Nitratidesulfovibrio vulgaris str. Hildenborough: one gene and its partner. The protein of the gene in region 1 interacts with the protein of each later gene in a pairwise test. Links are inferred from orthologs where the notes say so. Each region holds a gene or a part of one and is shown on either strand. Other genes may lie near its edges.

Region 1 (3,145 bases):
CCCGTGGCCGCCATCATCCCGTTCCACGCAGCGCACACGCCGAAGACAGGCCGCGCGACAATGCCTGGATGTCATTCACTCCACGACCGGGGGCATAGGTATGGCATCTAGCGTGGCAGCAGCAACCAGACCTGCCCGCGGGCGTCCAGATGCCCGGCGACAGCCTTCGCCCTTTCGCCCGCACCGCAGAACAGGTCGATGCGATGCCCCTTGATGGCCCCCCCCGTATCCTGCGCAAGGCCCAGTCCATGCAGCGATGCAGCCCCGGCACCACCGCCGCCCGGCACGTCCACGGCAAAGGCCGTGATGGCCCCGAGGGGTATCACCGACCTGTCAACGGCAAGACTGACCCACGGCATGAGCGGTCGCCCCATGCTGCCGAGGGGGCCGTCCTTGGCAAGACGGAAGAAGACATAGCTGGGGTTGGCGTTCATCATCTCCTGTGCGCGCTCGGGGTGGGCGGCAAGCCATGCGCGGATGGCATCCATGTTCACCCCGTCGGCAGGCAGGTGCCCGCGCTCACGCAGCACGCGCCCCAAGGAGACATAGGGCCTGCCGTTCTGCCCCGCATAGAGGACATGGGTCGTGCTGCCATCGGCGTAACGCAGTCTCCCCGACCCTTGCACCTGAAGAAAGAAGGCGTCGACGGGGTCGACCCACGCCAGTTCGTAGCCTCGCCCCCTGAGCGCCCCGCGTCCGTCGATGGCGGCACGGTCGTGATAGGGGACGGCACGCCCTCCCTCGATGCGGTAGGTGACGCGCATTCCCTCGTAGCGGGGATTGAAGAGGCCAAGGTCGAGGCTCTTCATGTCATCGGGCACACGGTAGAGAGGCTGGCGCAAGGCCCCGGACGGTTTACGTGCGGCATCCAGCACCGGTTCGTAATAGCCGGTGAAGGCGGCAGGCGGGTCGAGGCGCAGCCACCTGAAGTGACGGGCCAGCAAGCCCGGTTCCGTGTCGAGACGGGGCAACACTTCCAGCAGGACGCGCTGCCCGCGCAGCAGGTCGCCCCATGTGAGGCGCAACCCGCCCCTGTCGAGGGCCACGCCATCCGTGTCCTTCCGCTCAAGGTAGGCGATGCTCTGCCGTATGGCCGGTGCCATGTCGCGCCATGAGGCCAGCGACTGCCCCGAGGCATCCAGCGACCCTGCCGCCGCAAGTGCGGCGTCGCCCTCAAGTTCCACCCACGGTACGGCGGGTGTGGCGTCAGGACGTGCCTCATCCGCCGTCGCCGGGGGTACGGAGACCACCGTCCCCTCAGGCGGCGCCCCATGCCGTGCGCACCCGGTCAGCGCGGTCAGCGCGACCGGCACGACCAGCACAGCCAGCAGCCACAGTTTTCGCAGCCCCCCCCGGAAGACCTTTCCCCCCTGAAGGGCCACTTTGCCATATGCTGCGCTATGGAGTAGAACCCCTGCGTTGCAAGGAGGATTCTCGTGGCTGTCTTTCCCGTCAATGATACATGGCTTGCCCATCGTGTCTCCTATGGCGAGACCGACATGATGGGTCTCGTCTACTATGCCGAATACCTGCACTACTTCGAACGCGCCCGCAGCGAGTGCATCCGCTCGCGGGGCATGAGCTACGCCGTTGTCGAGGAACGGGGCGTCATGCTTCCCGTCCGCGAGGCCCGGTGCCGATACCGCAGCCCTGCACGCTTCGACGACCTGGTCTGGATACGGACAGGCATCAGCGAATGGGGGCGGGCGTCCCTGACCTTCGTCTACGAAATCCGCGACGAGGGGCGTGAAAGGCTGCTTGCCGACGGCATGACGCAACACGCCTGCGTCAACCGCGAGGGGCGGCCCGTACCCGTGCCCGCATGGCTGCGCGAACTCATGGGGTAGCCGCCCGCGACACTTGACGCAAGCACTCGCCTGCCGTAATCCGCCACAACATGTTCCTCGACGTACATACTCACGCCTTCCATCCGAAGATAGCCTCCAAAGTCATCACCAAGCTGGAAGACCACTACGGCATCGAACCCGTCGGCAACGGACTGCTCGACGACCTGCTTCTGCGGTCGCGCCGTGCCGGGCTGGACCGCGTGGTCGTCCTGTGCGCCGCCACAGCCGAAGCGCAGGTCATCCCCGCCAACGCCTTTGCCGTCGAACTGGGCCGCCACCCGGAGGTCATCCCCTTCGGGACGCTGCACCCCGACTGCACCGACTGGCAAAGCCAACTCGACAGGCTACGTGCCGCAGGGGTGAAGGGACTCAAGCTGCACCCCGAGTTTCAGGGTTTCTGGCTCGACGACCCGAGGCTTCTGCCCATCATCGAAGAAGCGCAACGCGACTTCGTGTTCCTGTGCCACATAGGCGACAGACTGCCCCCCGAAAAGAACCCGTCCTGCCCCTACAAGCTTGCGAACCTGCTCGACCTCTTCCCCGAAGCCCGCTTCATCGCCGCCCACTTCGGCGGTTTCATGCAGTGGGAGTACGCGCTGGATGCGCTGGCGGGACGAAAGGTGTGGGTGGACACCTCGAGCTCGCTGGAATTCATGGACGACGCCACGCTCAAGGGTTTCATTGCGAAACACCCGCGTGAGCGCATCCTCTTCGGCAGTGACTACCCCCTGTACGACCCGGCGGACGAGTACCACCGTCTGCAACAGCGCACCGGCTTCTGCGACGCGGAGATGGAAGAACTGCTCTCCAACGCTGCCTCGCTGCTCGACGTGGAATAGCCACCGTGCGGCCGAGGGGGCCGGATATGCGGGAACCGCCGGGCGTGGGCGTAGCCACCACGCCACAGGGCATCCCCGTTGCGGGGCGCAAGCCGCCTCTGCCTCCAGCACATGCCGTGCCCTGTCACGCCCTGCCCCTGCGGGTCGCTCTCACCATCCGGTCACCACTCGCCCTCCACGCCCCGCGCCATGACGAAAAGGCCCGTCCGCGTTGACAAAGGCCAGACACGGGCGGGCACTCCGAAAGCTCCAGGCTGACACGATGCAGACAGGGCGGCCATGACGGGAGGGGGCAAAACGGACTGGCACGGACTGGCACAGGCGGGCAGGCGCCAGCGGACAAGATGCAGGCGGACTCGTGCACAACAGCCGGATGCCCCCCAACGCAAACGCCACAGGCACGCCGCGACAGCGACACCGGGCCGATGCAGGCGCGGCACCTCAACCGAATATTTTCTC
Region 2 (3,209 bases), 320 kb from region 1 along the record:
ACCGCACGACCTGCGTCCTTTTCGGCGACGGGGCAGGTGCGACCGTGGTCACGGCTGATGTTGACGCGACACAGGGCACTGCCGTGCTTGAAGACAGCATCGTCACCTCCGACGGTTCGTTGGGCGACCTGCTGACCATCGGCGGCGGCACAGCCAACCCCTATGCCATCGGCGACAGCGTCGGCGAGGAGTACTTCGTGCGGATGCAGGGCCGCGACGTGTTCAAGCACGCCGTACGCAGCATGACGCAGGTCTGCAACGACCTGCTTGCCCGCAACGGCTTCACGACCGAAGACGTCGACCTCGTCATTCCGCATCAGGCCAACCTTCGCATCATCGAAGCCGTGGGCGACCGTCTCGGCTTCGCGTCCGAAAAGGTCTTCGTCAACGTCCATGACTTCGGCAACACCAGCGCGGCATCCATTCCGCTGGCACTTGCCGACGCCCGCGCGCAGGGGCGCATCCGCCCCGGCATGAGGGTGCTTCTGACGACCTTCGGTGGCGGCTTCACATGGGGCGCGGCATTGCTGCGTTTCTAGAGGCCCTCTTCGGCAATTGAAGTCGGCACGCCTTTGAGGTATAAGGCGATGCCTTTCGTCAAACCGCAGAATGCAAGGTTTGTGATGAGCGAACTTACCCCCACCGCCATCGTCACCGGCGGGTCGCGTGGCATCGGCAAGGCCGTTGCCGAAACGCTGGCCCGTGCCGGTCTTCAGGTGTTCCTGACCTACGTGAGCAAGCCTGATGAGGCCGAGGCCGTCGCCGCAGGCATCCGCGACGCAGGCGGAAGCGCCACTGCCTTCCGACTCGACGTCTCCGACGCCGCCGCCGTTGCCGCCTTCTTCCAGTCCGAAATCAAGGACAAGGTGCGCCTCGACGTGCTGGTCAACAACGCGGGCATCACCAAGGACGGCCTCATCATGCGCATGAAGGACGAGGATTTCGAACGGGTTCTCGACGTGAACCTGTGCGGCGCCTTCACCTGCCTGCGCGAGGCATCGAAACTGATGACCCGCCAGCGTCTCGGGCGTATCATCAACATCACCTCTGTCGTCGGGCAGATGGGCAACGCCGGGCAGGCCAACTACTGCGCGGCAAAAGCCGGTCTCATCGGGCTCACCAAGTCGGCCGCGAAGGAACTTGCCGCCCGCAACGTCACGGTCAACGCCGTGGCCCCCGGCTTCATCGAAACGGATATGACGGCGGGCCTCCCTGAAGAGGTTCGCAAAGCATATGTCGAGGCCATCCCGCTGCGTCGTCTGGGTTCCGCCCAGGACATCGCGGACGCAGTGGCCTTTCTGGCCTCGGAAAGGGCATCGTACATCACCGGACAGGTTCTCGCCGTCAACGGCGGCATGTACTGCTGATGACACGCGCCTGCCTTACAGACTGAACAACCGAAAACACCGCATTGGAGGGACCCATGTCCGTTGAAGAAAAAGTCAAGAAGATCATCATGGACCAGCTCGGCGTGTCCGCCGAGGAAGTCAAGCCCGAAGCCTCTTTCGTTGAAGACCTCGGCGCAGACTCCCTCGACCTGACTGAACTGATCATGGCCATGGAAGAGGAATTCGGCGTTGAAATCGATGACGACGACGCCCAGAAGATTCTCAAGGTCAAAGACGCCATCGACTACGTCAGCAACAAGCAGTAGTCTTGTCTTCTTCTATGCGACACTGAGCACGGGCGTCTTATGACGGTGTCATAAGACGCTCTTGCGCATTTTTCTCAGGGACGATCGGCGACCGACCCCGCCGGTGCCAACACACCGGAACTGCTGTTCTTTCGCTCAAACGGGCAGGCGGGGCCGATGCGTCCGAAACGCCGAGAGGATCATCCGAATGACCGGAAAGCGCGTTGTGGTGACGGGCCTTGCAGCCCTCACCCCCCTTGGAAATGACATCGAAACCAGCTGGGATAACCTTGTTGCCGGCAAGTCCGGCATCGGGCCCATCACCCGCTTCGACGCCACAGAATACGCCTCGCGTATCGCAGGCGAAGTGAAGGATTTCGATCCTGAGAAGTTCATGCCCGCCAAGCAGGCACGACGCATGGACCGCTTCGTCCAGTTCGCCGTTGCCACCGGCAAGATGCTCGTAGAGCATTCCGGCCTCGTCATCGACGAGAGCAACGCCGACCGCGTGGGCGTGCTTCTGGGCGTGGGGCTTGGTGGTCTCGAGACCATCGAGGTCTTCCACACCAAACTCATGGAGGCAGGCCCCAACAAGGTCTCGCCGTTCATGATCCCCATGCTCATCTCCAACATGGCACCGGGGCAGGTTTCGATATTCACAGGAGCCAGAGGCCCCAACGTGGTCATGACGAGCGCATGCGCGTCTGCCACCCATGCCATCGGCTACGCCTTCAGCGAGATCAAGCTGGGACGTATCGACGCAGCCATCACCGGCGGCGTCGAATCGACCATCACCCCCATGGGTGTCTCGGGCTTCACCGCCCTGAAGGCACTCTCCACCGCGCACAACGACTCGCCCGAGAAGGCGTCACGCCCCTTCGACAAGGAACGTGACGGCTTCGTCCTCGGCGAGGGAAGCGGCATGCTGATGCTCGAATCGCTCGATTCGGCCCTGGCGCGCGGTGCGACCATCTACGCCGAGGTCGTCGGCTTCGGTGCGTCGGGTGACGCCTACCACATGACCGCCCCCCACGAATCAGGGGATGGCATGGCGCTCGCGATGCGCAATGCCGTGAGGGAAGCGGGCATACCTGTGGAAGCCGTCGACCACATCAACGCCCACGCCACCTCGACCCACCTCAACGACCTGTGCGAAACCCGCGCCATCAAGCAGGTCTTCGGTCAGCACGCCTACAACATCGCCATCACGGCCAACAAGTCGATGACGGGCCATCTGCTGGGCGCAGCAGGCGGTTTGGAAAGCGTGTTCACCGTGCTCACCCTGCACAGGGGCATCATTCCCGGCACCATCAACCATGAGACGCCGGACCCCGAGTGCGACCTGAACTACATGACGGAAGGTTCGAAGGAGATGCAGGCCCACTATGCGCTGTGCAACTCGTTCGGCTTCGGCGGCACCAACGCCAGCCTTCTGTTCAAACGGTACGAAGACTAGAGTACAAGGCCGCACGGCTTGCCGTGCGGCCACAACCCTTACTGCGGAGGGCGCACACATGGACGAGTTGCTGCTTCAGGACCCCGAGGTCGGCAAGGCCATCATTCTCGAAATCGAACG

Evidence for each region.
Region 2: the proteins of DVU_RS04195 (region 1) and acpP interact in binary tests that used the Escherichia coli proteins (3 or more experiments, as listed by UniProt). The link is inferred for Nitratidesulfovibrio vulgaris str. Hildenborough from one-to-one orthologs.

Annotation. Positions count from the first base shown.
Region 1 is NC_002937.3:975,062-978,206, reverse strand. Bases 319-3,141 are described here. They hold DVU_RS04195 (acyl-CoA thioesterase), read left to right. Parts: upstream 319-1,436; coding sequence 1,437-1,847; downstream 1,848-3,141. Other genes in these bases: DVU_RS04180 (ferredoxin-thioredoxin reductase catalytic domain-containing protein), read right to left, coding at 3,128-3,141; DVU_RS04185 (hypothetical protein), read left to right, coding at 2,713-2,901; DVU_RS04190 (amidohydrolase family protein), read left to right, coding at 1,898-2,686; mltA (murein transglycosylase A), read right to left, coding at 319-1,382. Also shown: more of mltA, read right to left, coding at 108-318; more of DVU_RS04180, read right to left, coding at 3,142-3,145.
Region 2 is NC_002937.3:1,295,522-1,298,730, reverse strand. Bases 152-3,038 are described here. They hold acpP (acyl carrier protein), read left to right. Parts: upstream 152-1,423; coding sequence 1,424-1,654; downstream 1,655-3,038. Other genes in these bases: fabF (beta-ketoacyl-ACP synthase II), read left to right, coding at 1,842-3,038; fabG (3-oxoacyl-[acyl-carrier-protein] reductase), read left to right, coding at 624-1,367; DVU_RS05705 (beta-ketoacyl-ACP synthase III), read left to right, coding at 152-539. Outside these bases: more of DVU_RS05705, read left to right, coding at 1-151; more of fabF, read left to right, coding at 3,039-3,089; glyA (serine hydroxymethyltransferase), read left to right, coding at 3,148-3,209. UniProt on the Escherichia coli protein: Carrier of the growing fatty acid chain in fatty acid biosynthesis.